4 regions of the Rhizobium sp. 9140 genome follow, and region 3 is predicted to be linked to each of the others. Evidence: predicted binding sites of a transcription regulator. Region 3 holds the regulator's gene; each other region holds the start of a gene.

Region 1 (7,493 bases), 2.3 Mb from region 3:
ATCTGCCGCGTGACCGCTTCGGCCCTGGCGACCTGCGCGAAATCCCGCACCCGGCGCAGGAGCCGCCCGGCAATGCGCGGCGTTCCCCGCGCGCGCCGCGCGATCTCGCGCGCGCCACCGTCGGTAATGCCAAGTCCCATCAGCCGCGCCCCGCGCCGCACGATCAGCTCCAGCTCCTCCACCGTGTAGAAGCTGAGACGCACGGGAATGCCGAAACGGTCGCGCAGCGGCGTCGTGAGCAGCCCGAGCCGCGTGGTGGCGGCGACCAGCGTGAACTTCGACAGGTCGATCTTCACGGAGCGCGCCGCAGGCCCCTCGCCGATGATCAGGTCGAGCTGGAAATCCTCCATGGCGGGATAGAGGATTTCCTCGACCGCCGGGTTCAGCCGGTGGATTTCGTCGATGAAGAGCACATCGCGCTCTTCCAGATTGGTGAGCAGCGCCGCGAGATCGCCGGCCTTGGCGATGACGGGACCGGATGTCGAGCGGAAATTGACGCCCAGCTCCTTGGCCATGATCTGCGCCAGCGTCGTCTTGCCGAGACCGGGCGGACCAACGAACAGCACATGATCCAGCGCCTCGCCGCGATGCTTCGCTGCTTCGATGAAGACCTTCAGATTGGCACGCGCCTCCGCCTGGCCGGTAAACTCGTCCAGCGACTGCGGCCGAAGCGCGGTATCGAGATCCTCGCCCCGCTTTTCGGGAGAGATCAGGCGGGTTTCGTCTGTCATGCGAGAAGTTCCATTCCGGGGATGAGGCGGGCAGCCTTCCGGTCAAACGTAACGATGTTCTCGCAGCCGGCTTGCTTGGCAAAGCCCGCGATGAGGACGTCCGCAATATCGATTTTCGCAAATTCATCTGACGAAAAGACGCCTTTTATGACATCCGAATCCTCGAAAACGATCTCGCGGCTGGCCATCAAGCCTTCAAACAGTGTTGCGATGTCATGGTTTTTGAAACCATAGCTCCTGCTCAGGACCCAACAGGCTTCGGCGAACACGAAGGTGGAAATATAGGCCGGATCGGCAGCCGATCTCGAACGGAAGAACGCGACTGCGCTCTGGTTCTGCTCGGCGTTATCCGTCATCAGAAACCGGAGAAGCACGTTTGTATCGATTCCAATCACGCGTGATCCTCCGGTCGTCATCGGCCACCGCCTGGGCAATGGCATCGTCCATCTCTTCGATCGTCAGGCTCACTCCATTGGGAGCGCGACCGAGAATACCGGCAAACTCCATGATACTTCTGGTCTTCGCCCGGATTTTGACCTCACCATCCTCGATGATGAAATCCATCTGATCGCCCGGATTGAGGTCCAAATATTTCCGGACCTCGATCGGTATCGTCGTCTGTCCTTTGGATGTCAGTTTCGCAGCATAGCCCATAAGACGCTCCATTCCTTACCTTCGTACCATAGTAAGGAATCCCCTCGCAGACAAGGAATCACTGCGACAACTCCCGCAGACCCAGCCGGATCAGCTTGGCACTGTCGGCCCCCTCGCCCCCATTGCGCAGGGCTGCGGCGATGGCGTTGGCGGCCTGATCGCGGGAATAGCCGAGATTGGTCAGCGCCGAGACGGCATCCGCGACCGGGGCCGGCACGGCCCCCTCTCCCAGTTCCTGCTTGAAGCCAATGCCGGCAGAAGCCTCACCGGCGAAGGCCGGGGCCTTGTTCTTCAGCTCGGTGACGATGCGCACGGCCACCTTCGGGCCGACGCCAGGCGCACGCGAGATGGAGGTCTTGTCCTGCAACGCGATAGCGTTGGCGAGTTCGCCAGGGGTGAGGACCGAGAGGACGGCAAGCGCGACCTTGGCACCGACGCCCTGGACGCTCTGCAACAGGCGGAACCATTCGCGCTCCAGCGCGGAGAGGAAGCCGAACAGGCGCAACTGGTCTTCTCGGACATAGGTCTCGATGAACAGCACGGCCGCCTCGCCGGTCGAGCCGAGCTTGCCGAGGGTGCGCGCGGAACAATAGGCGACATAACCGACGCCATGGACGTCGATCACAACATGGTCGTCGCCGATCTCGTCGATCGTGCCCTTCAACTTGCCAATCATCCGCTGAGGTCCCCGAGAAAAAGAAGAAAGCTTACAGGAAAGTCGTCATGCCGTGGCGGCCGCGATGCGATGGGCGAGACTGCCGGCAAAGCTCTGGCGGTTGTGGGCGTGGCAGATGGCGATGGCCAGCGCGTCCGCGGCATCGTTGCCCTTGAAGGTCGCCTTAGGCATCAGAACCTTGATCATCATGTGGATCTGCTGCTTTTCACCATGCCCGACGCCGATCACCGATTTCTTGACGGCGTTCGGCGCATATTCCGCCACCCTCAGCCCGGCGCGGGCCGGCACCAGCATGGCGATGCCGCGAGCCTGCCCGAGCTTCAGCGTCGCCACGGCGTCCTTGTTGACGAAGGTCTGCTCGACAGCCGCTTCGTCCGGCTTGTGAAGATGGATGATATCGGCAAGCCCGTCATGCAGCTGGCAGAGCCGCGAGGCGAGATCAGCATCGCCATCCGACAGGATCGTGCCGGAATCCACGAAGCGTAGCGTGTTGCCCAGCGTGTCTATCACGCCCCATCCCATGCGGCGGAGCCCGGGATCGATACCGATAATGCGAATCGTGGATTGCATGAAAATATCCTAGCCTTTGCACCCGGACGCTGCCAGCAAAATGTGAACAAAACAAAAACATCCGCAACGAACGCGTTCTGAGCCGTCCTTGGATTCGGCAAACGGGTCTCTTACATGACAATGACGTTCATCAATTGAAGGCCGCTTTCCATGGTCCCCTTTTCCATTCTCGACCTGTCGCCGATCACCAAAGGCAGCACTGTTTCACACGCGCTCGACAACTCGCGGCGACTGGCTCAGGAGGCCGAGCGCGCGGGTTACAAGCGGTTCTGGCTGGCAGAACACCACGGCATGAGCGGCATTGCCAGTGCCGCGACCGCGCTTGTCATCTCGCATGTGGCGGCGGGCACGAAGACGATCCGCGTCGGCTCCGGCGGCATCATGCTGCCCAACCATTCGCCGCTCGTCATTGCCGAACAGTTCGGCACGCTCGCGGCGCTCTATCCGGGCCGCATCGACCTCGGCCTTGGCCGGGCGCCGGGCACGGACATGCGCACGGCGGCGGCGCTCAGGCGCCACATGGAAGGCAGCGCCAATGCCTTCCCGAACGATGTCGTGGAACTGCAGGGCTTGCTCGGCACGCCGCGCGAGGGCGAGGTGATCGCCACCCCCGGTGCCGGCACCAACGTCCCGATCTGGCTTCTCGGTTCCAGCCATTACAGCGCGCAGCTCGCCGGCATGCTCGGCCTGCCCTTCGCCTTCGCCTCGCATTTTGCACCGGACATGCTGTTTTCGGCGTTGGAGATCTATCGCGAACGTTTCGAGCCGTCGGCCATTCTCGACAAGCCTTACGCCATGGTCGGCATCATGGGCGTGGCCGCGGATACCGACGAGGAAGCGCAGCATCTCTTCACATCGATGCAGCAATCCTTCGTGGCGCTGCGCCGCAATGCGCGCGGGCAGTTTCCGCCGCCGGTCGACAGCATGGACGGTCTCTGGAATGCGTCGGAGAAGGGCTTCGTGGATCACGCGATGACCTATGCCATCGTCGGCGGGCCGGAGACGGTGCGCCGGAAGACGCAGGCGTTCCTCTCGGATACGCGCGCGGACGAACTGATCATCTCCATGCCGATCTTCGACATGGAGGCCCGACTGACGTCGGTCCGTCGTTTTGCAGAAGCGCGGCAGGAGCTTGCCGCCGCGGCATGATTTAGGCTCAGCCGCGCAAGCTGGCGGCAGCGCGGCGAAGATCGCCGGTGAACGCCGTCTGCTCCCCGGTATCCGCGTTCCCCGCCACGACGACGCAACCGCGGCCAAGCGACTTCGCCTGATAGAGCGCATCGTCCGCCGACCGGAAGGCGGCATCGCGGCTCGTTTCCGGGCTCTTGACGTGGCAGAGCCCGAAAGAGGCGGCGATTTCGATGCGATGGCCCGGCGGATAGGCGCCCGGCAGGTACATCGGCGCCGACAAGGCCTCCCCGAGCCGCCAGCACGCCGCTTCGGCATCCGCAATTGTGATCGATGGCATCAGGATGGCAAACTCGTCGCCGCCGAGGCGGAAAAGGCGATCCATATCGCGTGTATTCGCGCGCAGCCGTGTTGCGACAGCGCGCAGCAGATCGTCGCCGATCGCGTGACCGAAGGTATCGTTGACGCCCTTGAAACCATCGAGATCGAGGCACGCCACGACAAATGATCCCGACGAAATTGCCTCTAGATACGCAGTGTCCAGCAGCGCCCGGTTCGCCAGACCCGTGAGAACATCATGCGTGGCGGCATGCGTCATCATGCGTTCGCGACCGACCAGCATCTGGGCGGTCGTCTGCGAGATGCGCACCAGCAGAAAACCGCCGACGAAAAGTACGACGAAGACCGTGAGAACGAGCGGCGTCGCCTGATAGAGCATATCGCGCGCGGGGGTCGGCGGGCGCCATGAGAGGACCTGTATCTCGCCATCAGGCCCAATGGCGATTTCCGACCGAGCGCGCTCGGGTACGACCTCGCTCAAGGGGCTGACGCGGGCATCATCGAGCAGGAACCGCGTTCCGAAGAAATCCTGCAGGCTACTGCCGATGGGCATGGCGGTGATCAGCACGGGCGCACGAGGACCACTGACCTGCGACGTACCGAAATCCGGCTGGAACAGGCTCGCCGACAGAAGCACGGCATCCTGTCCGACGACCTCGATCCGGCTGATGGCGATGGGCTTCGGGATGCCCGGTCCCTTCGGCCCGGCTTCGCGCTTGCGCACGTCGGCCACGAGCGGCTCGGCGTCGGCAACGATCCGCTCCGCGCCGCGGGCGAAAAAGGGCCGCGATTTTACCGTCTCATCCGTGCGTGCGTAAAGAACGGAGTCGTCAGGCTTGAGAACCGCGACAAAGCGCGTTCGCGACGTTCCGATCAACGAGGCGCCGACGTTTCGATCCGTCCACTCGAAATCGAACGTGTTGTCGAGCTTGGCGATCGCCTCGTCCCAGATGGTCCATGAGGTCAGTGCGAATTCGATATCGGCGATCCAGAGCGCGAGATTGCGCTCGACCAGCGTCTCCTGCTGAACCCGCGCCTCGCCGTCGATCCGCGCCGCGCCGTAATAGGGAACGGTCGCCATGGCGGCAATGAAAAGGGCGACGCCGCCGATGGCGGGTCCGATCAGTCTGAGGTGAACGAAACGCATCGCCCGGCCCGCTTTCCATCCAGCATTCAGGTTGGACCTGCGCGGAAACCGCGCATCGGAAGCGACATGGGCCTCCGCAGTCCGTCGGCCGACGCGGGAAACGCCTCGATGACAACGAGGCGTCGGCAGCAGCAGACGGACTGCATGCTGACCGACAGACATTACGATTAAGTTAGCAAGGGCGCACCCTCACACCAAAAACAACCGGCGCAAGACGTGATTGCAACCTGCGGGTCAGGCCGACAGCTTGGCCATGACCTCGTCGGACACTTCGAAATTGGCGTAGACGTTCTGCACGTCGTCGTCGTCTTCCAGGGTGTCGATGAGCTTCATCAGGGATTCCGCCCGCTCTTCGTCAACGGGAACGCTGTTCTGCGCCTTCCAGATCGCCTTCACCGTCTCGGCTTCGCCGAGCGTCGCTTCCAGCGCCTTGGAGACCTCGCCGATATCCTCGAAACCACAGATGATCGTGTGGCCATCCTCGTCGCTGGTCACGTCCTCGGCACCGGCTTCGATGGCCGCCTCCATGACGGCGTCCGCCGTGCCGACATCGGGCTTGTAGATGATTTCGCCGACGCGATCGAACGAGAAGGAGACCGAGCCGGTTTCACCCAGCGCGCCGCCGGCCTTGGTGAAGGTCGAGCGGACATTGGACGCAGTGCGGTTTCGGTTGTCGGTCAGCGCCTCGACGATAACGGCGACGCCGCCCGGGCCGTAGCCCTCATAACGGATTTCGTCGTAGTTCTCGCTGTCGGCACCCGATGCCTTCTTGACGGCGCGTTCGATATTGTCGCGCGGCATGGACTGGGCCTTGGCATTCTGGATGGCAAGGCGCAGGCGGGCATTCATCGAGGGATCGGGAAGGCCGGCCTTGGCCGCGACGGTGATTTCGCGCGCGAGCTTGGAAAACATCTTGGAGCGCACGGCATCCTGGCGGCCCTTGCGATGCATGATGTTCTTGAACTGTGAATGGCCGGCCATGGCGCCCTCTTGGATAAACTCTGCCGATGATGGGATCGGGCCGCCTTATAATTTCATCCGGCCGGTTCGTCCAGCCTGTTGTCCGGCTCATCGCGGGTGCAAAGCCTCAAAGGCCCTGGAGAACCATGATCAGCGGCTTCTTTGGCAGGGTGCGCAGCGAGACGGTGACGGTGGCGCTGTCAGCCATCTTGCGGTCGAAGCCGGGACCGAAGAGGCCGAGGAAGCTTTCGACCGGCGGGCCGCGCCGGTGCATCGGCAGGATCAGCGCGGAGCGCAGCCGGGTGACCACGCGCACCATGCTCTCCGCGCCCATCGTCAGCCCGCCATCCACCGGCACCATCACCACGTCCAGACGGCCGATCTCGGCGTAATCCGTCTCGTCGAGCTCGTGATGCAAATGGCCGAGATGGCCGACGCAGAGGCCGGCAACCTCGAAGATGAAGATCGAATTGCCGTCCGGCTCCATCGCGCCGCCATAGCCGGCGCGAATGTCGGTCGGCACATTGCGGATATAGGCGTCGCCGACGACGAGATCGTGATCGGCGGCGTTGCCGTCGTCGCTCCAGCCATGCAGCACGTGGGCGATCTCAGGCCCCGGCGTCAGCGTGTAGTGCGTCGAATGCGCCTTGTTCATCGTCGCCACCATCGGCGGCTGCGGCGGGCGGTGAAAGCCGGAATAGTCGGTCGCGATCGTCACCCCGCCCGGCGTTTCCAAGAGGAAGGTGGAGTGTCCGAGAAAGGTGATGGCAACGGTCTGGTCGCGTGTTGCAGCCTGCTGAAGAGAGAATGCGAAGGGATCGGCGCTCGCCAACTGGACGAAACCGGCGTCCGGCAACGCCTGTGCGATCGCCTGACACTGGCTGACCGCCCGCTCCTGAGCGAGCGCCGGCGCCTGCAGGAAGGCGAAGCCGGCAGAGGCAAGGACAGCGCAGGTGAGAACGGCAGATCGCAGCATGGCACACCCTGACCCGGTTCGGCCTTGTTCGGCGGTCGTGTCAGGATATGCGCAGGCGGCTCGCGGTAAAGAGGCGATACGTCACAATCGCGTCATTGCCTGAGGAACGGCTTTAAGGCTTGGCCGAGCGCAAGACCTTGTTGATCCGCTCCTCCCAGCCTTCGCCGGTCGCCCGGAACTTGGCGAGGACATCGCCGTCGAGATCGAGGGAAACGCGTTCCCTTGACGCTTCCCGTTCCGCTTCCACCCGGCGGATGCTTTCGGCGAGATCGGGAAAGACCTCGGCGAAGGGGCGCGCTTGGGCCAGTTCCT
Region 2 (7,493 bases), 310 kb from region 3:
ACCGTTTTCCACAGACTTCACCTATTGGTGATTGAAATAGCACGCTTCGCGTTTCATTCCCCACCAGACGGCAAAGCTTCCTTAAATCTCTTTCCGTAGCCTTCACCCTGTTCGAATGATCCGGATGGTGTCGATGGTTTTGCGTTCTACTCTCGGACTCGGGCTTCTGTTGCTCGCTCTCGCCAGCACGACGGCGGTCGCCGCCGATGGAACCTCGCCGCTACAGATCGTGGTATCCAAGGACAAACAGTCCTTGGTCGTCTATGACGGCGACACGGTGGTCGCCACCTCGAAGGTCTCCTCCGGCAAGCGCGGCCATGAGACGCCGACGGGCATCTTCTCCATCCTCGAGAAGCGCCGCTATCATGAATCGAATATCTATTCCAACGCACCCATGCCGTTCATGCAGCGGCTGACATGGTCCGGCATCGCGCTTCATGCCTCCAACAGCGTGCCCTCCTACCCCGCGTCCCATGGCTGCGTGCGGCTGCCGAATGCCTTTGCAAAGTCGCTCTACAAGATGACGGAGCGCGGATTGCACGTCGTGATTTCCGATCGCCAGATCGCACCACAGCCGGTGTCGCACAGCTTCCTCTTCCAGCCGTCCGAGCCGGAACCACAGCTGCTCTCGGATGCTACGCTGCGTCCCGCCATGTCGCAGATCCCGAGCGGCAATGTGGAAGTGGCGATGAGCGAGCCGGCCGTCACAGCCCCAACGTCACCCGTCGCACGCGCCGATGACGATCGAGAGCCGATCCGCATCCTGATCACCCGCCGCGGTGCGCGCGAGCTCAACCTCGATGTGCAAGCGGCGCTGAACAGTCTCGGCTTTGATGCCGGTGTGCCGGATGGTGCGCTGGGTAGCCGGTCGATCGCTGCCATCCGCGCATTCGAACTGGCAGAAGGTCGCGAGCCCAAGGGTCGGGTAACGCCGGAGCTGGTGGACGCGCTCTTCAAGAAAGCCAATCTGCCGCCACCTGCCAACGGGCAACTTCTGGTTCGCCGCGATTTCACGCCGCTCTTCGAAGCGCCGGTGACGATCACGGAGCCGGAGATCGCGCTCGGTGCGCATTTCTACCAGTTCCAGGATATCGATGCGACGACGGGAAAGGGCAACTGGTTCTCGCTATCTCTCGACAACGTCGTCCCCAAGTCGATGAAGACGCGGCTCGGGATCGCCCTGGACGATGATGCGCTCGCCTATAACGCAGCGACACGCGTGCTCGATCGCATCCAGATGACGGCAGAGCTGCGCGAGCAGGTTGAGGACGTCCTTGCGCCCGGCTCGTCCCTCACCGTCTCCGACATGGGCCTCGGCCCGGAAACCGGCCGCGGCACGGACTTCGTGACAATCACACATCCCGCGAAGGGGTAAAGCGAACGTCCCCTCCCGATACCCGACACGGTGTAAAGGCAGGCCTGCTTCCCCGAGCGAACCCGTCAGGTCGAGAAGCCCCTACGAGATCAGTTCGACATCGATCACGCCGGGGGCTGTCTTCAAGGCGGCGGCAATCTCGGCGGAGATGCGATATTTGTCGCCCAGTTCCACCTCGATCTCGCGCTGACCATTGTCCTTGACGATGATGAAGGACACCTGTCCGTCGCCTTTCGTGTTCAGATGCGTGGCAACGGAGCGGAGCGGGCCGCTGTCGCGGACATAGACGCGCAGTGCCTTCTGCATCTGGAACGAGCGCTCCTCCAGGGATTGCAGCGTCTGGATCCGCAGGCCGATCCCCTCCGGACGCTCCTCTGCCTGCACGGTCAGCACCAGCGACTTCCCCGGCTCCAGCAAATCGCGATATTGCTGCAGCATTTCGGAAAACAGAACGGCTTCGAACTGGCCGGACGAATCGGAAAAGGTGACGATGCCCATCTTGTTGCCGGTGCGCGTCTTGCGCTCCTGCTTCGATGTGACGGTGCCCGCAAGACGTCCAGCGGTATTGCCCTTTTTCACCGACAGAGCGAAGTCGGAAAAGGTCTGGCACCGGATCTTCGCCAGAAGCTCATTATAGGTATCGAGCGGATGAGCCGAGAGGTAGAAACCGAGCACCTGGAATTCCCGCTGGAGCTTCTCCGACGCCAGCCATGGCGTGAAATCCGGCAGGCCGATCTTTTCGGGTCCTGTGGCGGCGCCCGCGCCAAACATATCGTGCTGACCCTTGAGCCTGTTCTCGTTGGCAAACTGGGCAAAACCCAGGATCCGATCCAGACCCGTGACCAGCGCGGCCCGGTCATAGCCGAAACCATCGAAGGCGCCGGCGCAGATTAAGCTCTCGAACACGCGGCGGTTCAACAGCTTCGGGTCGATGCGCAGGCAGAAATCCTCAAGGCTTGCAAAGGGCGTTTCGCCCCGCATTGCCACGATATGCTCGACGGCCGCCTCGCCGACACCCTTAAGCGCCGAGAGCGAATAGAAGATACGGTTGTCGCCCGTCTCGAAGCGGCGGAACGAGGTCTGCACCGAGGGTGGCACTACGGTGATGCCGAGCCGGCCGGCATCCTGGCGGAAATCGACCAGCTTCTCGGTGTTCGCCATGTCGAGCGTCATGGACGCTGCGAGGAACTCGACCGGATAATGTGCCTTGAGGTAAGCCGTCTGATAGGAGACGATGGCGTAGGCCGCCGCGTGGCTCTTGTTGAAGCCGTAATTGGCAAATTTCGCGAGCAGATCGAAGATCATGTCGGCCTGAGGCTTCGCCACGCCATTCTTCACGGCGCCATCCACGAAGCGCGCCCGCTGCATGTCCATCTCGGCCTTGATCTTCTTGCCCATCGCGCGGCGCAGCAGATCGGCCTCGCCGAGAGAGTAGCCGGAGAGGACCTGGGCGATCTGCATCACCTGTTCCTGATAGACGATGACGCCCTGCGTCTCCTTCAGAAGGTAGTCGATGGTCGGGTGGATCGATTCGATCTCCTCCTCGCCATGCTTTCGCGCATTGTAGACGGGGATGTTTTCCATCGGACCCGGGCGATAGAGCGCGACGAGGGCGATGATATCCTCGATGCAATCCGGCCGCATGCCGATCAGCGCCTTGCGCATGCCGGCACTTTCCACCTGGAACACGCCGACCGTGTCACCCTTCGACAGCATCTCGTAGGTCTTGGCGTCGTCCAGCGGCAGCGCTTCCAGAGCGACATGGATGCCGCGCTTGGCGATGAAATCGACCGCCGTTTTCAGCACCGTCAGCGTCTTCAGGCCGAGGAAGTCGAACTTCACGAGGCCGGCCTGCTCGACCCACTTCATGTTGAACTGCGTCACCGGCATGTCGGATCGCGGATCGCGGTACATGGGCACGAGCTTCGACAGCGGCCGATCGCCGATCACGATGCCGGCGGCGTGGGTGGATGCGTGGCGGTAAAGGCCTTCGATCTTCTGGGCGATATCGAGCAGGCGGCCGATGACCGGCTCCTTGTCGACCTCTTCCTGAAAGCGTGGTTCGTCCTCGATCGCCTTGGCGAGCGTGACGGGGTTTGCCGGATTGTTCGGCACCATCTTGCAGATCTTGTCGACCTGCCCGTAGGGCATTTCCAGCACACGGCCGACGTCGCGAAGGGCAGCGCGCGCCTGTAGCGATCCGAACGTGATGATCTGTGCCACCTGCTCGCGACCATACTTGGCCTGCACGTACCGGATGACCTCTTCGCGACGGTCCTGGCAGAAGTCGATATCGAAGTCGGGCATCGACACGCGTTCCGGGTTGAGAAAGCGTTCGAACAGCAGCGAGAAGCGCAAGGGATCGACGTCGGTGATCGTCAGCGCATAGGCGACGAGCGAGCCCGCGCCCGAGCCGCGGCCCGGACCGACCGGGATGTCCTGCAACTTTGCCCACTTGATGAAGTCGGCAACGATGAGGAAGTAGCCCGGAAACTTCATGCGCTCGATGACGCCGAGTTCGAAATCCAGCCGCTCGCGATAGTCCGTCTCACTATAGCCCGGCGACAGGCCGAGTGTCTGCATCCGCTCCTCCAGTCCCTCAATGGCCTGGCGGCGAAGTTCGCGCGATTCGGCCCGTTCTGCCTCCGCCGGATCGTCGGACGCGCCGGTGAAGCGCGGCAGGATCGGCGCGCGGGTCTTCAGCACGAAGGTGCATCGCCGCGCAACCTCGATCGTGTTGTCGAGCGCTTCCGGCAGATCGGCGAACAGCTTCGCCATCTCCTGGCGGCTCTTCAGATAGTGGTCGGGCGTCAGGCGGAAGCGCGTGTCGTCGGAGACCATGGCGTTGTGCGCCACCGCCATCAGGGCGTCATGCGCATCGTAGTCGCCCGGCGTCGGGAAGAAAGGTTCGTTGGTCGCCACCAGCGGCAGTTCCAGCCGGTAGGCGAGATCGATCATCCGGTTCTCGTGCCGCTTGTCGTAGCGCCCGTGACGCTGCAACTCGACATAGAGCCGATCGCCGAACAGCTCCATCAGGCAGCGCGCCCGCGCCTCGCCGAGCGCCGTGTGCCCTGAGCGGATCGCGATGTCGATCGGCCCGCCGGATGCCCCCGTCAGAGCGATGAGGCCGTCTGTCCCGATCTCCTTCAGCCAGGACAGGCAGATGCGGACGCTCTGGTTGCCCTCCCCGCCGAGATAGGCGCGGCTGACGAGATCGACGAGATTGACATAGCCTGCATCCGTCGCTGCAATCAGCACGATGGCCGGAAGCTTCGCGAGGTGCTGAGCATGCCCGCGCTTCTCGCCTTCGACCTCATCCTCCATATCGAGCGACAGCTGGCAGCCAATCAACGGCTGGATGCCGTCGTCCATGCATTTCAAAGAGAATTCCAGCGCCGCGAACAGATTGTTCGTGTCGGCGATGCCGATGGCCGGCTGCGCGTCGGAGACCGCCTTGCCGATGATCTTCTTGATCGGAAGAGCGCCTTCCAGCAGCGAGAACGCTGAGTGGGTTCTTAGATGGACGAACTGCGGCCCCGGCTTGTCGCCATTGCCCGTCCCACCCGCAAAGCTCACGCCCGCATCCGCCATAGGTCACTCCGACTCTTGCATGAGATGAAAGCATACGCTCTTCAGGCTGACGAAGCGACAACGGCGTCGCGTTTCTCCCCCGGAACTTGCCGAGAGAGACCTGTGCCGTCTCAGAGACCGAGCAGAAGAATGGAAAAACTGGCAACGAACATGGCGACAGAGGTCAGTGCGGCGAGATCACGGAGGAAGTCAGACATGGCATGCTCCTTTTGGTTATGTTCTTTTTATGTACTCTTTTTGTTCCTTGATCAAGAGAGCATTTTCGGCAATGGTTAAGAAAATGCGGCGGACTCGAGGCAGCATTCCAAACCTGAAACGGAGACTATCATGCTCGACCATATCGGCTTTCCCGTTCGCGATTTCGTACGCGCTGCGGCCTTCTACGACGCGGCGCTGGCACCGCTCGGCATTGCGCGGCAGTTGGAGGTTACCGTGGAGATGAGCGGCAAGGAGGCACATCTCGGCTACGGAACGCCCGGCAGTCCATTCTTCTGGATCAGCAGCGGCAAGGCGATGTCCGGCGGGCTGCACGTGGCCTTTGCGGCGCAGAATCGCGGCCTCGTAGATGCCTTCCACGCCGCAGCCATCGCGGCCGGCGGGCGCGACAATGGCGCGCCCGGTCTACGGCCGCATTATCATGCGGATTATTACGGCGCGTTCGTGCTCGATCCGGATGGATATAATATCGAGGCCGTGTGCCACGGGGCGGCATAAGGCCGCGCGGCGCACCTCAGTCCAGTTCGACGACCTTGCCGTCCTGCAGCGTGATGCGGCGGTCCATCTTGGACGCCAGGTCGTAATTGTGGGTGGCAATCATCGCGGCAAGGCCGGATTGCTTGACGAGGGCTTTCAGCGCCTCGAAGACGTAGCCGGCCGTCTCCGGATCGAGATTGCCGGTGGGCTCGTCGGCCAGGAGCACGAAGGGCGCATTGGCGACGGCGCGGGCAATCGCCACGCGCTGCTGCTCGCCGCCCGAGAGCTCCGACGGCCGATGGTCGGCACGGTGGCCGATGCGCATGTAGTCGAGCAGAGCCGAGGCGCGTTCGCGCGCTTCCTTCTTGGAGAGGCCGGCGATCAGCTGCGGCATCATGATGTTTTCGACGGCCGTGAATTCCGGCAGCAGATGGTGGAACTGGTAGACGAAGCCGATCTCGTTACGGCGGATGGCGGTTCGCTCGGTATCGCCGAGCGAACCGCATGCGCGACCATTGATCGAGACCTCACCGGCATCGGGCCGCTCCAGCAGGCCGGCCAGATGCAGCAGCGTCGATTTGCCGGTGCCCGATGGCGCGACGAGCGCGACGGTCTGCCCGCCGAGAAGGCGAAAGTCGGCGCCCTTCAGGATCGAGAGCGCCTGTTCGCCCTGGCTGTAATGGCGCTCGACGCCGGAAAGCTCTAGTGCCACGCGAGGGGCCATCATATCGTTCCTGTCACTCGTAACGCAGCGCCTGGACCGGATCCAGTCGCGAGGCCCGCCAAGCGGGGAAGATGGTTGCCAGGAACGACAGTCCGATGGCCATGCCGACGACCGCGACGGTCTCGCCGAGGTTCATATCGGCGGGCAGCTGACTGAGGAAGTAGAGTTCCGGATTGAAGATCGTCGTGCCGGAGATCCATGAGAAGAACTGCCGGATGGATTCGATATTCAGGCACACGACGACGCCGAGCGCCACACCCGCCAGCGTTCCGACGATGCCGATGGCCGCGCCCGTCATGAAGAAGATGCGCATGACCGCGCCCGAGGACGCCCCCATGGTCCGCAGGATGGCGATGTCGCTGCCTTTGTCCTTCACCAGCATGATCAGGCCCGACACGATGTTGAGTGCGGCGACCAGAACGATCAGGGTCAGGATCATGAACATGACGTTGCGCTCGACCTGCAAGGCTGAGAAAAAGGTCTTGTTCCGGTCACGCCAGTCGCTGATCAGCACCTGCCTCTGGGCCGCGTCTTCCACCGGCTGGCGCAGGCTGTCGACGAGGTCCGGCTTCTCCACGAAAAGCTCGATGGATTGCGCGATTCCCTCTGCATTGAAGTAGAGCTGCGCCTCCTCCAGCGGCATGAAGATGATCGACGCGTCATATTCCGACATGCCGATCTCGAAGATCGCGGAGACGGTATAGGACTTCACGCGCGGATTGACGCCCATGGGCGTCACATCGCCTTCAGGCGCCACCAGCGTGATGGTACTGCCAGCCTGGAGACCAAGCTGATCGGCCATGCGAGAGCCGATGGCGACGCCGCCGCCCGTCGCATAGCCGGTGAGGTCACCCGATTTCAGATGATCGGAGATCGACTTCATCTTCACGAGATCGTCGGCGCGTACGCCGCGCACGAGTGCGCCCGTCCCTGCCCCGCCGGGGCCGGAGGCCAGCGTCTGCCCCTCGATCATCGGGATCGCCATGGTGACGCCCTTGATGCCGGAAAAGCGCGTGGCCAGATCCGCGTAATTGTCCAGCGGGCCATCCAGCGGCTGCACGATCATGTGGCCGTTGATACCGAGAATGCGGGAGATGAGCTCCGTGCGAA
Region 3 (7,493 bases):
GTTGGCGGAACCGCCGGCGGATGTCTCCTTCTCCGGCAGCGGCTTGTCGGCAAATTCCGCAATCGCCAAGCCATCCGCAAGCCGCAGTGAGGTCTCCAGACTGTCCGCAAGTCTTGCCGCGATATCGCCGCGCACCACCAATCTGTCGACGACCACATCGATGTCATGCTTGTACTTCTTGTCGAGCGCGGGAACATCGGCAATCTCGTAGAACTGACCATCCACCTTGACGCGCTGAAAGCCCTTCTTCATGAGCTCCGCGAGTTCTTTCTTGTACTCGCCCTTTCGCCCTCGGATCATCGGCGCGAGAATGTATAGGCGCGCACCTTCCTCCATCCCTAGAACGCGATCGACCATCTGACTGACCGTCTGGCTCTCGATCGGCAGACCTGTCGCCGGCGAATAGGGCACGCCAACGCGCGCAAACAAAAGGCGCATGTAGTCGTAAATCTCGGTGACCGTTCCCACCGTCGAGCGCGGATTTTTCGACGTCGTCTTCTGCTCGATGGAAATCGCCGGCGACAGGCCTTCGATCAAATCGACGTCCGGCTTCTGCATCATCTCGAGGAACTGTCGGGCATAGGCCGAAAGGCTCTCGACGTAGCGGCGCTGCCCTTCGGCATAGATCGTATCGAATGCGAGCGACGACTTCCCGGAGCCGGAGAGGCCCGTCATCACGATCAGCTTGTTGCGCGGCAGATCGAGATCGACGCCCTTCAGATTGTGCTCCCGCGCACCGCGGATCGAAATGGTCTTGAATTCGCTCATGGTCGGACGCTCTGCTTGGGGACGAAGCCCTTACTTAAGATCATTACTTCATATGTCGAGGCGTGTTTTCGGGAAACCGCTATTCCTTTGTCGCGGTGAACCGCTGTCTGTTGTCACAACAAACCCCAGTCTGTGATCCCCTCTGCGGCCTGGAAAGGCCTCGCTTGACAGGATCATACCCAAGACATAGAACAAATAAAGAACAAATTTGTAAACTGTTGTGGATTGCTGCTGGCCGAGGGCGAAATGCCGCGTTCAACAGCGTAGACTTGGCACACGATGCGGATCGTTGAGCCGCTTTTAGGAGACAGGGAAAAAGATGGCTGGTAGCGTCAACAAGGTGATCCTCATCGGCAACGTCGGGGCGGACCCGGAGATTCGGCGGACACAGGATGGCAAGCCGATCGCAAACCTGCGCATCGCGACATCCGAAAGCTGGCGTGACCGGAACTCCGGTGAGCGGCGCGAGAAAACGGAGTGGCACACCGTCGTGGTCTTCAACGAAGGCCTATGCAAGGTCGTAGAGCAATATGTAAAGAAGGGCGCCAAGCTGTATCTGGAGGGTGCGCTGCAGACCCGCAAGTGGCAGGACAAGGACGGAAACGACCGTTACTCCACGGAAGTGGTGCTCCAGGGCTTCAACTCGACGCTGACGATGCTTGACGGTCGCGATGGTGGAGGCAGCGGTGGCGGTGGCGGAAGCCGTGGCAGCTCGGAATATGGTGGCGGAAGCGGTGGGGCAAACTACGGCGACGATTACGATCGCCCCGCCCAGTCCTCGGGTGCCCGATCGGGTAGCACCGGCGGATCAAGCGGCGGCTTCTCTCGCGACCTGGATGACGATATCCCGTTCTGATTCGCGCAAGGTTGCCGCGGGTTGATACCTAAATTCGATGTCTCTTTCGCGCCGTCATGGGTAAGCTCATGGCGGCGTTGCTATTGTGAAGCTGAGGGAGGTTGTGCGTCGCCAACAGTTCCTCTTTTCGTGGAGTTCAAAAGCAACGCTTACGACGAGCGCCCGCTGTTGATCCTTCCAGATGTGGTTTAACCACAATGCCACTTGCAGAACACATGAGGAACATATAACACTGTTCTTGCTTTGTTTCGTGACTCTGGAGTCGATTGATTATGCTGACCCGCAAGCAACAGGAACTGTTGATTTTCATTCATGAGCGCATGAAGGAATCGGGTGTTCCCCCCTCATTCGATGAAATGAAGGATGCACTGGATCTCGCGTCCAAGTCCGGCATTCACCGGCTGATCACGGCCCTTGAAGAGCGCGGATTCATCCGGCGCCTGCCCAACCGGGCACGAGCGCTTGAGGTCATCAAGCTGCCTGACGCGTATCTGGCGGCAGTCCCGCCCAAGCGCGGTTTTTCGCCGAGCGTGATCCAAGGAAGCAGGGGAAGCTCCGCACCTGACAATGCGCTGAAGTCAGCGGCTGAGGTTGGCAACGACAATAGCGTGTCGGTTCCGGTGATGGGGCGCATTGCCGCGGGCGTCCCGATTTCCGCCATCCAGAACAATACGCACGATATCTCCGTTCCCGCCTTTATGATCGGCAATGGCGAGCACTACGCTTTGGAAGTCCGAGGCGACTCGATGATCGAAGCGGGTATTCTGGACGGTGACACCGTGATCATCCGGAATGCCAACAGTGCCAGCCCCGGTGAGATCGTCGTTGCCCTCGTGGATGACGAGGAAGCGACCCTTAAGCGTTTCCGCCGCAAGGGCGCCTCTGTTGCTCTTGAAGCAGCCAATCCAGCGTATGAGACACGAATTTTCGGCCCAGAACGCGTGAAGGTGCAGGGAAAGCTCGTCGGCTTGATTCGCCGTTACCAGTAAGAGGCGAGGACGTCGCCATCGGGAGGATTGATCGAAGTCTTGTTGTCCTTAGGTTCCTGCATATGGAGCTTTTGCAGCGTGCTTGTTAAGGTTCAGGTTTTCCACGGTCCTGGTTGATGACTGTCCCGGCGACAACAGACAAAATCGTAACCGTCACATTTTGCAAATGGAAGATTTGAGGGTTGAGCCATCAGCCTCCTTGTCAGTCCGGCCTTGAGCCGGAGCTTGGCTACCTGACGTCCGTGAGATGAGGAGACACGTTTGAGCGCGCGGACGTGACGTCGCTGGATGCCGCATCCAGTAGGGGATGACGAAGGGGTCATTGGTGGCTCATGAAATCTCGTGGTGTGAGATCTGAGCAAATCTTCGTCATTTATTAAGTTACCAACCGGCCGGAAATTTGCGCCACCTGTCGTCCTGTTCGTAAACAATTAGGCGGAACGCGTTCAGTTCTGAGGCTTGCCAGCTTTAACGATATCTGCACGTGAAAGTCTATGGAACTGCATGGACAGGCCGGCGTTTACCGGGTGAACACAGCGGAGGCGAGCATGTCTGGAATATTGCAAATATTTCGGGCAGTCATTTTTGACCTTTAGGAAGGTGGCTTTGTGGGAGGTGCGATGTTGTGAGTATGCACAACCCCAGACGAAGTTCCGGATTTGGCAAAAGACTGTTTGTAGCCGACACAGAAACTACTTGGTTTTCTAGTCCGGGTGAAGCGGTGGCAGGTAAAAACCAATCAAATCTCTGCCTTGCCGAATTACGGTCGGGTTAGAGATTTCAATTCGCTTTTTTTGGTGTTGCTTACAGCCTATTTACGAGAAACGCGCATTCTTATGCGATAAGGACGTCATTATGAGAATGATTTTTGTCGGGATGCTTGCATCCGTCCTCAGTATACTTGTGATCAAATATGCAAACAACGATCTGGGAAACAGTGTCCTGTTGACGACTGTCGGAGCAGCTAGCTCGCTGTAATATCCGGGCATGTCGGCCAGCTACTCCGATATATTAAAGGCGTTATTCGAACATCGGGCTCATCATTCGTGGATGGTGTAGGACCCCATTTCGCATAAATTTTGCTTGTCCTCCGTCGTTGCGAGATCTGAACCCTCTTCGAATTCGAAACGCATGTCGTAGTTACAAACGTCTCTACCGTCTGCAATCGTGAGCTCGATTGTCTCACCGGGATTGAGAACCTGCTCGCCGAACACGTCTCCCTCCCAATCACTAACACCGACAGGTGACGTGTAGAATCGCGTGAGAACGGATGTCGTGCTGTTCTTCAATGTGAACACAAGATCCTCGGCCTGCGCTGCCCCGGACATAAAAATGGCGCTGATGATAATCGCGCCTGTCGTAGTGATTTTCATTGTTCCCCCCGTAAATCTAATATGTCGCCAATGGATTGACGATGAAGGGATATTACCGAGTCTCTTGTCGGATTCAACTGGATTGTGGACGTTTGATAAACAGACGAGCGCTGTTCAAACGTGCTGCAATTTCCGAATGCGCGTTCTCACCATCATTCATGCAGCAGTTCGGCCGTTATCTTGCACGCCAAACAGATGTAAAGATTGCGCAGCGCATTCATTTCGAAATCTGCGGCGTTCCACTGACTGGCAGCGCTCGCCTACGTTCGGAGAATGCAAACTGGACGGCCGCCGTGATCTCGTGGCAACGACGTGACGTCAATCTGTCGCCCGACCCCGTTCTTGAATTAACGGCAGTCGCGTCCGAGCCCCTTTTGCCAGAACAAATACGCTGCGTCCACCGTGCGTGTCGTTGAAGATCACACTAGACCATAGTGTTCAGGTGGAAGACGGCGAGCGATGGCCGAGTATGCTGCTGTTCGCCAAGCGAACACTGCGTAGCCCGAGCCACCGCTGGTATCGAGCTAGGCCCAGGAGTGGTCTTGCAATGAGAGGGCAGAAAGTAAACGGATCGCCACACCGCATTTCCGTGTAACGGAGCTTTAAGCGGCCAGATTGCCACACCTAAGAAACTGCAGGCATTTTCAGGCCGTTACAGGTGCATGAAAGGTGCGTTGGAGGCCTCGCCCGGAATTGAACCGGGGTGCAAGGATTTGCAGTCCTCTGCGTCACCACTCCGCCACGAGGCCTCATCGGGTCGAATTAACGAACCGTGGCCAGCGTTTAGAATCATCCTAGACGAAGCGCAAGAGGTTCGATCCGATTTCGGTACTTTTCTTGGATCCAACCAGTTTCACAATTGAAGTTTCCCGCGCTGGCGGAAGAGGTGGGATTCGAACCCACGGTACGGTCTCCCGCACGCCGGTTTTCAAGACCGGTTCCTTAAACCACTCGGACACTCTTCCTGAGGCTTTTCGCCTTGCGAGGGTTTGGTTGGATTAGCGGTTGGAGGGCGGGTCGTCAACTCGGGGTTTAGGCAGCTGTCGACATGGGCCGCGGGGGAGCCGCTGCACGGTCCATCCAAACACTATTGGCACTAAGGTTTGGAACAAAGAAAGATTGGAGGTGTTCCAAAAGCAGATAACCCGCCGTAACGGAGATCGAAAGATGCGGAACGCTTTAATTTGCGCAGTTTTTGGCGTTGGTATTGCTGTTTCTCAACCGGCAATTGCCGCGCTTGGCGATCCGTCGTCTTACCCGAGTGGGGGTATCGTCGTGGCAAACCTCGACTATTCGACGCTAAAGGGGAGCATTGCCAACGACCGGACCGGGGACCTCTGTGTTCCGCCGGAGGAGCAGTACATTCCTTCCTTCGTACGTGATATGCGGGGCCGGATCGTCGGCGTGAATTACACCGTAATCGAATATGTCTGCTGAGATCGCCTGCCATCAGGGTTGGTTGACCGTAACCAAGCATTAACCATAAAAACCAATTCCGTGACGTGTGCGAACCCTGTGTTCGCATTTATGCCACGTTGCTGTCATTTTTGACGACTGTATCTTTTTGGTACGATCGACGCGCCTGCAAGGGGCTCAGGCGTTCCGGTTTCGTCAGACAAACGGCAATGTGGGACAGATGACTTTCAGACAATACGCACGTTTCCTTGCGAGAGGCGCAGGCTTTGTGGCCGTTCCCGCGATTTGCCTGGCGCTGACGTCCTGCGGAACCACGGCGCAGGTCGAGGCTCCGAAGAAGCGGAGCAAAGAGTATTTTCCGGAGTCGGTCTATGGCGTCAAGGCGAGCCCCCGCGTCGCCGAAGGCAAGAACATTCCGAAGGGCGGCGGGCGTTATCAGGTCGGCAAGCCCTACAAGGTCAAGGACAAGTGGTACACGCCGAAGGAAGACTTCGGCTACAACAAGGTCGGCGTTTCCTCCTGGTATGGATCTGCGTTCCACGGTCGTTTGACCGCTAACGGCGAAGTTTACGATACAGCGCATCTCTCTGCTGCCCATCCGACTTTTCCCCTTCCCAGCTATGCCCGCGTGACGAATGTCGAAAACGGGTCTTCGGTCATTGTTCGCGTAAACGATCGTGGCCCGTACGAGTACGGGCGTATCATCGACGTCTCCTCCAAGACGGCCGATCTCCTGGACATCAAGCGCAAGGGTAGCGCGCAGGTACGGGTGCAGTATGTGGGCCGTGCGCCGCTCGAAGGCAACGACATGCCCTATCTCATGGCGTCCTATGCGGCCAAAGGTAGCCGCGTGCCTGGTATCTCTCCGGAAGGACAGATCGCGTCCGGCGTCATGGTCGCTTCAAACGAACCTCTGTCGCGACAGATGAAGAACCTCGGATCTTCGGATCTTGGAACGGTTTCAGTTCCGGCCAAGGCGCCCGTGCCGCAAGCGGCGCGCAATCAGGCGGCGCCGTCTGCAAACCCTTCGCTCGACAACGCATCATCGATAACGGCCCTTGCCGAGACGCAACATGTCCTGCGCGCGCCGGGCGCCATGGAGGCCCTGGAGGCTTTCGTGACGTTGCCGGACATCGGCCCCATTCCCGCAGAACGACCAGGCAGTTACGGCAAGCCGGGTAACGGCATTCTGTATGCCGCGGCCTACGTGGAAGCGCGCGTCAGCGCCTCGGAAACCGCGTTCGATGCCATCATGGTCGATCCGCAGGCTTTGACCTCATCCGCCATCATCGCGCATGCCAAACGCAACGCTCGCTGAGACCGGCGGGATGAGGGCGGCCCCCTGGGAGGCTTCGTGAAGCGGCGCACGCTCGGCAAGACAATGGCGCTGACGATCGCGCTTGCGCTCGGTAGCACCACCTCCGGCGCACAGGAATTCGACACCGCGGCGCGCCAGGCGCTGGTCATCGATGCGCTGACGGAAACCGTTCTCCTTGAGAAAGCGGCCGACGAGGCCGTGCCGCCGGCTTCCATGGCCAAGTTGATGACCGTCGAACTGGTGCTCTCGGCCCTGAAGGACGGGAGCCTTTCGCGCGATACGCTTTTTCCGGTCAGCGAACATGCTTGGCGGACTGGCGGCGCGCCATCCGGCACATCGACAATGTTTGCCGGGTTGAATTCCAGAGTCTCGGTCGGCGATCTGCTTCAGGGCGTCGTCGTGCAATATGCCAATGATGCCTGTATCGTCCTGGCGGAGGGCATGGTGGGCAGTGAGGCCACCTTCGCAGAGCGCATGACGACGCGGGCGCGGGCGATCGGGCTGAAAACCTCGACATTCGCCAATCCGACCGGCTTGCCGGCGGAAGGCAATTTGACGACGATGCGGGACCTCGTGACGCTCGCGCGCCATCTCCGCGCGGCCTATCCCGATGATATGCCACTCTTTCGGCAAGCCGAGTTCGAGTGGAACAAGATCCGCCAGCGAAACCGGAATCCGCTGATATCCGCGAATGTCGGCGTTGACGGGTACGTCACGGGTTTTGCCGAGGGTTACGGCTACGGCATCGTCGCGTCTATGGAGCGGGATGGGCG
Region 4 (7,493 bases), 490 kb from region 3:
CGGCCGCTGCGGGAAAGCGCAGCGACGAGCGCCGCCGCATTCTCATAGCCATCCGGAAAGGGTTGGTACTGCGCACCGATGCCGCCCTGCGGATCACCGCGCAGCGCCACGAAATGCCGAACCCCCGCTGCCGCGAACTCCTCGACAACGGCATCGACCTCGGCCCGCGTCGCGCCGACGCAGGTTAGATGCGCGGCCGTGCCCGGAATGGCGCAATCGTCGATCAAACGGCGAACCGTAGTCAACGAACGCGCCTTGGTGGAGCCGCCCGCCCCATAGGTAACGCTGACGAATTCCGGCGCGTAGGCGTTCAGGGCCGCAGCCGTCCGTGTCAGTTGCGCATCCATTTCCTCGGATTTCGGCGGAAAATACTCGAAGGAGAGGCGCAGATCGCCGCGCTCGGCCGGATAAAGCGTGCGGGTGGACATTCAGCGGGCTCCTGAAGCAAGACGTCGGGTCTGGTCGGCAGAGGAATCGGCGGGCTTGCCGGCGATCCAGATGGTCACGGTGAGCGGTGTATCCTGCGCCGCCTTCGGCGAAAGATCGATGACACGCTGGACGGAAAGGCCGGCCATTTCCAGCCATTCTCCCATCACCTGATGCGAAAAACCAAGACGCAGATGGGCATGATCCTGACGCAGATGCTCAAGCGCATGAGGCGCAAGATCTACGATCGCCAGACGTCCACCGGGCGCCAGCAGGCGCGCCGCCTCCTCGATGGCCGCTTCCGGCGCTTCGAGAAAATGAAGGACCTGATGGATCGTCACCAGATCGAACTGACGGCCATCGAGCGGCAGGTTGAAGATATCGCCGTGGCGCACGGAGGCCGTGGAGACCCCGGTGCGGTCGAGGTTGGCGCGTGCGACCGCCAGCATGTCCCGGCTTGCATCCACGCCCGTGGCCGTCTGGTAGAGTCCCTCGAAGAGCTGGAGAATGCGGCCCGTCCCCGTCCCGAGATCAAGCAGGCTCTCCACCGGCTCCGGTCCGACAGCCGCCACCAGCGCCGCCTCGACCTCCGCTTCGCTCACATGGAACCGCCGCATAGCGTCCCATTCCGCGGCGTTGCGGCTGAAATAGGCCTGCGCACGATCGGACCGGGCCTGTTTCAGCGCGGTCAGACGCTCGCTGTCCCGCGCGAGAACGGCGTCGTCGCCATCCGCCGCGCCGAGGATCTGCCGAACCAGCGCAACGCTCTGTCCCTGCCCGCGAAGACGGAAATACGCCCAGGCCCCTTCCTGGTAACGGTCGATCAGGGCGGCTTCCGTCAAGAGCTTCAGATGGCGAGAAATGCGCGGCTGCGACTGCCCGAGAATCTCTGTCAGATCCGTTACCGTCAGATCTCCAGCAGCCAAAAGAGCGAGCAACCGCAGGCGCGTCGGCTCTCCCGCCGCCTTCAGCACATCCACCACCTCATCCAGCCGCAATCTCGTCTCGCTTGTCATGCTCTTCCCATCAACACATAAAGATATGTTTATGTGATAAACGGGAGATCTGCAAGCGGAAAGACGGAGTGACACGAATGCGCACCCCGACGACGGCATTCATGGCGAAAGCGTTTAGACCTCCGCACACTTTCACTGGCGCACCGGAAAGCAGGCCAGAGAGTGATGCGTGCCGCTCCAAACGAAACGGCACGCTGGAAGCGATCCTTGCGAACCGGCGATTACCGCGTCAGGCGTTTGTAGGTGACGCGGCGTGGGTTGACGGAGTCCGGGCCGAGACGACGGACCTTGTCCTTTTCGTAGTCTTCGAAGTTGCCTTCGAACCACTCGACATGGCTGTCGCCCTCGAAGGCGAGGATGTGCGTGGCGAGGCGGTCGAGGAACATGCGATCGTGGCTGATGATCACGGCGCAGCCTGCGAACGCTTCCAGAGCCTCTTCCAGGGCCGAGAGCGTTTCCGTATCGAGGTCATTGGTCGGTTCGTCGAGAAGGATGACGTTGCCGCCGTCCTTCAGCATCTTGGCGAGGTGCACGCGGTTGCGCTGACCGCCCGAAAGCGAACCCACCTTCTGCTGCTGATCGCCGCCCTTGAAGTTGAACGCACCGCAATAGGCGCGGCTGTTCATGTCGTATTTGCCGAGCTTGATGATGTCGTTGCCGCCGGAAATCTCTTCCCAGACGGTTTTGTCGCCACCGAGCGAGTCGCGGCTCTGGTCGACATAGCCGAGATCGACCGTTTCGCCGACGGTGATCTTGCCGCTGTCCGGCGTTTCCTGACCCGTGATCATGCGGAATAACGTCGTCTTGCCGGCGCCGTTCGGCCCGATAACGCCGACGATGCCGCCCGGAGGGAGCTTGAACGTCAAGTTGTCAATCAGCAAGCGGTCGCCATAGCTCTTCGAAAGGTTCTCGGCCTCGATGACCACCGTCCCCAGCCGCTCTCCGACCGGGATAACGATCTGCGCTTCGCCGGGCTTCCGGTTTTCTGCTGCTTCCACCAACTCGTCATAGGCCCGGATACGCGCCTTCGACTTGGCCTGGCGGGCACGCGGGCTGGACGCCATCCATTCCTGTTCGCGCGACAGCGCCTTCTGCTTGGCGACGTCCTCACGACCTTCCTGGGCGAGGCGCTTGGCCTTGGACTGCAGGTAGGCGGAGTAGTTACCTTCGTAAGGAATGCCGCGGCCGCGGTCTAGCTCGAGGATCCAGCCGGTGACGTTGTCGAGGAAGTAGCGATCGTGGGTGATCATCATGACGGCACCCGGATATTCCCGCAGGTGCTTTTCGAGCCAGGCGATCGTTTCGGCGTCCAGATGGTTTGTCGGTTCGTCGAGAAGCAGAAGGTCCGGCTGCGACAGAAGCAGCTTGCAGAGTGCCACGCGGCGGCGTTCACCGCCCGACAGCGCCGTGACGTCGGCATCGGCCGGCGGGCAGCGCAGGGCGTCCATGGCCATTTCGACCTGGCTGTCGAGATCCCAGAGGTTCTGGCTGTCGATGACGTCCTGCAGACGCGCACCTTCGTCGGCCGTCTCGTCTGAATAGTTCATCATCAGTTCGTTGTAACGCTCAAGCACGGCCGTCTTGTGGGCCACGCCTTCCATCACGTTGCCGAGCACGTCCTTTTCGGCATTGAGATGCGGTTCCTGCGGCAGGTAGCCGAGCGTCGCACCTTCGGCCAGCCAGGCCTCACCGGAATATTCCTTGTCGAGGCCGGCCATGATGCGCAGGACCGTCGACTTACCGGCACCGTTCGGGCCGAGAATACCGATCTTCGCGTCCGGGTAGAACGAAAGATGGACATTCTCCAGGACCTTCTTGGTGCCGTAGGCCTTGTTCAGCCCGGCCATGTGATAGATAAATTGACGCGCCATGCTCGATCAATGCTCCGCGGGAATTGGAATTTGGCCCGCTATGTAGGCGAATTGCGCCGGGGGAGCAATGACGCTCGCCGTCATTTCCACCCACATACCCTTCGGAAGCGCTTGCGCGACGAGAGCCAAATGCCGCCGCCGGGCTCCATCGCTAGCGAACGTCAACCAGCTTGGCAGCCCCGGGCGCCATTTGCCCAGCGACGGCCTGACGTTCGGGACGAACCCGGCCCGCCGCATCCACGACACCCCCATTGCAGCGCGACCGTGTCGGCGCTGCCGCATGGATCAGAGCCCCGAGATCCGATGTTTCTTCCATCGTTGCGGACAGACCGATCGTCAGCCCCGTGACCAGCATACGGTCACCGACCTGCCGGCACTGGAGGCGAATACGATCCCCGGCTCCAGCCGCAAAACTCTCGTCGAATGCGGCCTTAACCTCGGCCTCGGTGATATCGCTGCCGATCCGGCTTCGAAACAGCGCGCCGACAGCCGACGCGTTGACGGCGTCCAGCAAACGGATCTGCAGGGAAAAATACGCATCGGGATCGAAAACCTGACAGGTACCGCTGCGCAGCCATGTGTGGCGGTCGAGGCCCGAGGCGGTACCCGGCATGGAAGCGGCAAGCTTGGTCGCGACGTCCGCCGAGAGCGGTACGGCCGGCAAGGCCAGCCAGTCGCGCTTCCGATCTTCGGCCTGTAGCGTCTCGGAGACCTTGCAGAAGCTGTTGCGGACCGGCCAGAGCCCCGCGAGTGTCAGGTGCGTCGCATCCGCGCGCCCACCACTTTGCCCAACGCATTCAGGCCGCTTCGCCCTGGTTTCGCAAAAGGCGGGTAGCCAGCTGAGACCGAGGACGAAGCCGGTTTTGCCGGGCACTGACGGACGTGTCTCGACCTTCTGCGTGACGGAGGGATCAGGCTGTATCCGAACAGATGTTGGCGGCGAGGCCTCCGCTGCAACGGGCAGAGCTGGCGTCACGCTGGGAAGGATCCCGGATGTTCCGACAGGAGCTGCGCTGTCGGCAAGGCGGGAAGCCTCCTGTCCGATCGCCGCTTGAGGAGCCGTTAACTCCGCGGCCTGCACGTCATACCCAGCCCAACTTGCCGTGATGATGGCGCACGATACCAGCACCGGACGAAAGGTGTGCAGCCACCGCTTCAGAGCGATTACGGTGATTTCCATATATGTTGACGTCATCTCTACCTCCAGAACAAACCATGATCAATAGAGGGCTAAAACAGGAATAGCGCAAGCGCGATTTACGTATAGCGGCAATTTTTTTAGACAATCCTCATGTTGACAGACCCTGTTTCAGGACGGGATAGTGGTGCTCGGGACGGCTTGGGGAGGTGGTAAAGGTGGCATTCGAAGAGGCTCGGCTCGCAAGTCCATCTGGGGCGGACCTTGCGCTCTACTATATAGCAGCAAGCACCGGGCCGCGCGGCGTGCTTCTGATAAACCATGGTCTCGCAGAGCATGCTCGGCGGTATCAGGATTTCGCGGCCGCCATGGCCGCGCGGGGTTTTGCGGTCTATACGCACGATCATCGCGGGCATGGCGCGACGCGAAGTGCTGCACAGCTGCAGGGGAGATTTGCGCCCGATGACGGGATCGGCGCGGTTCTGGCGGATGTTGCTGCCGTCAGGAACCATGCGGTTTCGCGGCATCCCGGTCTTCCCGTCATCCTTTTCGGGCACTCGATGGGGGGGTTGATCGCATTGAATGCGGCGGAAGCAGAGCCCAGGCTCTATGACGGCCTTGCCGTCTGGAACGCCAATTTCAACCCGGGCCTTGCCGGCCGGTTCGGGCAGGGATTGCTGGCCATCGAGCGCATGTTGAAAGGCTCGGACGTTCCGAGCCCGCTCGTTCACCGCCTCTCGTTTGGAACGTGGGCGCGGACGATACCGGCGCGCAGAACGGACCTGGACTGGCTTTCGCATGACCCGGCAGAGGTCGATCGCTATATCGCCGACCCGCTCTGTGGATTCGACGTCACGGTTTCGCTGTGGATCGACCTGTTTCGCATGAGCTATGCGGGCGCCCAGCCTGACCGCCTCCGCCGGCTGCCGCCCGGCGTGCCGATCAACCTAGTCGGCGGCGGAGAAGACCCGGCCACAGAGATGGGCAAGGCCATGCAGTGGCTGCAAGCTCGGATGAAAGCGGCGGGCCTGCGAGAGGTCACGGCAACCATCTACCCGGGCGCGCGCCATGAGACGCTGAACGACACCAACCGCGAGCAGGCGATCGACGACTTTTCAGCCTGGTGCCTGCGTGTCGTTGAGAACAAAGACGAGCGATCTCCGGTATGAAGGCGTTGCGGGGCACCGGATGCCCCGTCGCCGATTATCCAGCAACGTTAGCCGCGAATATGCTGCGTCTGCTGGTAAACCGCGGTCGAGCGCGCGCCGGAGCGGCAGTAGCCGAGTATGGGGCGCTGGAACGTATCGAGCGCATCGACCATCTTGTGAACGGCGTCGGCGGTAACGCCGGCCGGGCCGACCGGGATGTGCATCGTTTCGATGCCCAGTGCATGCGCGCGCTGTTCGATCTCGGCAAAATCCGGCTGGCCGGGCTGTTCGTGATCGGGCCGATGGCAGACGATCGACTTGAAGCCCAAGGCCTTGATCTGATCAAGATCGGCCGCGGTGATCTGGCCGGTTACGGAATATTCATCGTTGATCGGGCGGATATCGTCCATGCAAGTTCTCCTCGACGCGCGGCGTGCCGCAACCTTCGTTCACGAAGATGTAGGACGCCTTTGCGGCGCACGTCAATCATGGCCCACGGGCCGAAGCGTCATCAATGAGGCCGAACATCAGTTCATAGGCAATCGACTCACCCGGCATGAGCATGGACAATGCACCGCTTTCGGAAAGCGCCGAACGTTTGGCGATCCTGTGCGATGCCGGCTCGATGCTGACCACATCGGCGTCACCGCGCTGGCAGCGCCACAGCTGCAGGAACGGCAGGCTGTCGGTCTTGAACCGGACCTCGAGGATGCGATGTCCCAGCGCCGGAAACGGCCCGATGCCGACCCTCGCCCACCCATCCGGATCGACCGCCGGAAACAGCACATGCGCGCTCTCGCCAACACCGAATCGCCATCCCAGCGATCCATCCGGAATCATGTCTCCCCGAATGCGGGTGTTGTCGTCAAACAGCCGACCGGCGATATTCAGATGATACATCCACATGGGCGGGAACGGCGCCCCGCCGATATTTTCGATTCGGTCCTCGAGATGAACGGCGCCGCGCGTCATCGACCATCTGCGCGTCAGTCGCGCGCCTCCGCCATCGGCGAGAGGGACATCGACGATCGCAAAGCACATGCTTTCCGTCGCGGTCAGCGTCTCCGATGGCACCTTCGTGCCGGACAGAGAGCCGTGCAGTGGATAGTGTCCACCGCTCAACACCGGCTCGGGATGCCGGATATGGTCGGGACCGCACGTGAAAAGAAAGCCCTTCAGCGCCTGGTCGATGCGCGGATCGCCGTCAGAGGGGATGGCGTGGCCCGGCGAAAGATCGATACCATCGACCACCAGCGCCGCGACATCCACGGCCGATGCGGGATCGAGCAACAGCGTCACGATTGTCCCGTCATGGCTTCCGTCCATGCGCATCTCGTCACCTCTTCGGAGCGCTCGAAGCGTCTCTCTTGCCGTCGGCCGTCTTGCCCGGCATATGGTTAGCAGTTCTTTAACGTTGGATTCAGTCTTTTCATATTAACGTCCCATTCCGCTTGTAGCTCGCGGGTCGGCCCGCCCATCAACAGGTTCTTGTCGTGACCATTGCTCCGAGACGTATCCCTTCTTTCCTCATGGCCGCCCTCGTGGCGGCCGGCTTCACGCCGGTTTCCACACCGGCTGCGGCGCAGTCCCGCATCGCGCTGTCTCCAGATCAGGTTCTGGTGACGCCGCAGGGCGATATTCTCGACTATGTGCCCGAGAACGGCGAGGTGCGGGTAATGCGCGATGCGCGCGGTCGTACGGTGCTGGTCGATAACTGGGGCAACATCGTCGCAACGGTGATGGGATCGCGTGCCGCAAACGAAGGCCGCCGCCGCCCGCCACCGGATCCTTACGGTGCGGAACCCTACGGCGACGAAGCTTTCGGCGGCCAGCCCTCCCGCGACAGAACCTTCGGAAACGAGGCCTACGGTGAACGTCCCTATATCCGGCAGCG

The links. The regulator LexA, encoded in region 3, represses DNA repair genes until DNA is damaged. The targets are predictions, from matches to a motif close to TGTTCNNNNTGTGTTCNG.
Region 1: a site for LexA is predicted at 2,674-2,691, ahead of ruvC (crossover junction endodeoxyribonuclease RuvC). Genes of this name have one in related genera too.
Region 2: a site for LexA is predicted at 5,183-5,200, ahead of dnaE (DNA polymerase III subunit alpha). Genes of this name have one in related genera too.
Region 4: a site for LexA is predicted at 4,518-4,535, ahead of GA0004734_RS13520 (ribonuclease T2 family protein). Genes of this name have one in related genera too.

The regions. Positions count from the first base shown of each region.
Region 1 is NZ_FJUR01000001.1:89,679-97,171, forward strand. It holds gene ruvB (Holliday junction branch migration DNA helicase RuvB) at 1-731, opposite strand, end outside; gene GA0004734_RS00500 (PIN domain-containing protein) at 728-1,087, opposite strand; gene GA0004734_RS00505 (AbrB/MazE/SpoVT family DNA-binding domain-containing protein) at 1,077-1,397, opposite strand; gene ruvA (Holliday junction branch migration protein RuvA) at 1,444-2,061, opposite strand; gene ruvC (crossover junction endodeoxyribonuclease RuvC) at 2,107-2,631, opposite strand; gene GA0004734_RS00520 (LLM class flavin-dependent oxidoreductase) at 2,782-3,780, shown strand; gene GA0004734_RS00525 (sensor domain-containing diguanylate cyclase) at 3,788-5,245, opposite strand; gene GA0004734_RS00530 (YebC/PmpR family DNA-binding transcriptional regulator) at 5,480-6,226, opposite strand; gene GA0004734_RS00535 (MBL fold metallo-hydrolase) at 6,333-7,181, opposite strand; gene GA0004734_RS26765 (BrnA antitoxin family protein) at 7,294-7,493, opposite strand, start outside.
Region 2 is NZ_FJUR01000001.1:2,079,717-2,087,209, reverse strand. It holds gene GA0004734_RS09750 (L,D-transpeptidase family protein) at 134-1,375, shown strand; gene dnaE (DNA polymerase III subunit alpha) at 1,457-4,966, opposite strand; gene GA0004734_RS09740 (VOC family protein) at 5,294-5,680, shown strand; gene GA0004734_RS09735 (ABC transporter ATP-binding protein) at 5,697-6,383, opposite strand; gene GA0004734_RS09730 (lipoprotein-releasing ABC transporter permease subunit) at 6,397-7,493, opposite strand, start outside.
Region 3 is NZ_FJUR01000001.1:2,392,268-2,399,760, reverse strand. It holds gene uvrA (excinuclease ABC subunit UvrA) at 1-768, opposite strand, end outside; gene GA0004734_RS11330 (single-stranded DNA-binding protein) at 1,088-1,624, shown strand; gene lexA (transcriptional repressor LexA) at 1,897-2,613, shown strand; gene GA0004734_RS11320 (hypothetical protein) at 3,654-3,986, opposite strand; tRNA gene GA0004734_RS11315 (tRNA-Cys) at 4,662-4,735, opposite strand; tRNA gene GA0004734_RS11310 (tRNA-Ser) at 4,862-4,951, opposite strand; gene GA0004734_RS11305 (hypothetical protein) at 5,154-5,423, shown strand; gene GA0004734_RS11300 (septal ring lytic transglycosylase RlpA family protein) at 5,623-6,720, shown strand; gene GA0004734_RS11295 (D-alanyl-D-alanine carboxypeptidase family protein) at 6,757-7,493, shown strand, end outside.
Region 4 is NZ_FJUR01000001.1:2,880,567-2,888,059, forward strand. It holds gene metF (methylenetetrahydrofolate reductase [NAD(P)H]) at 1-428, opposite strand, end outside; gene GA0004734_RS13510 (ArsR/SmtB family transcription factor) at 429-1,442, opposite strand; gene ettA (energy-dependent translational throttle protein EttA) at 1,664-3,313, opposite strand; gene GA0004734_RS13520 (ribonuclease T2 family protein) at 3,465-4,508, opposite strand; gene GA0004734_RS13525 (alpha/beta fold hydrolase) at 4,670-5,620, shown strand; gene GA0004734_RS13530 (TIGR01244 family sulfur transferase) at 5,668-6,009, opposite strand; gene GA0004734_RS13535 (DUF4432 family protein) at 6,086-6,931, opposite strand; gene GA0004734_RS13540 (L,D-transpeptidase family protein) at 7,129-7,493, shown strand, end outside.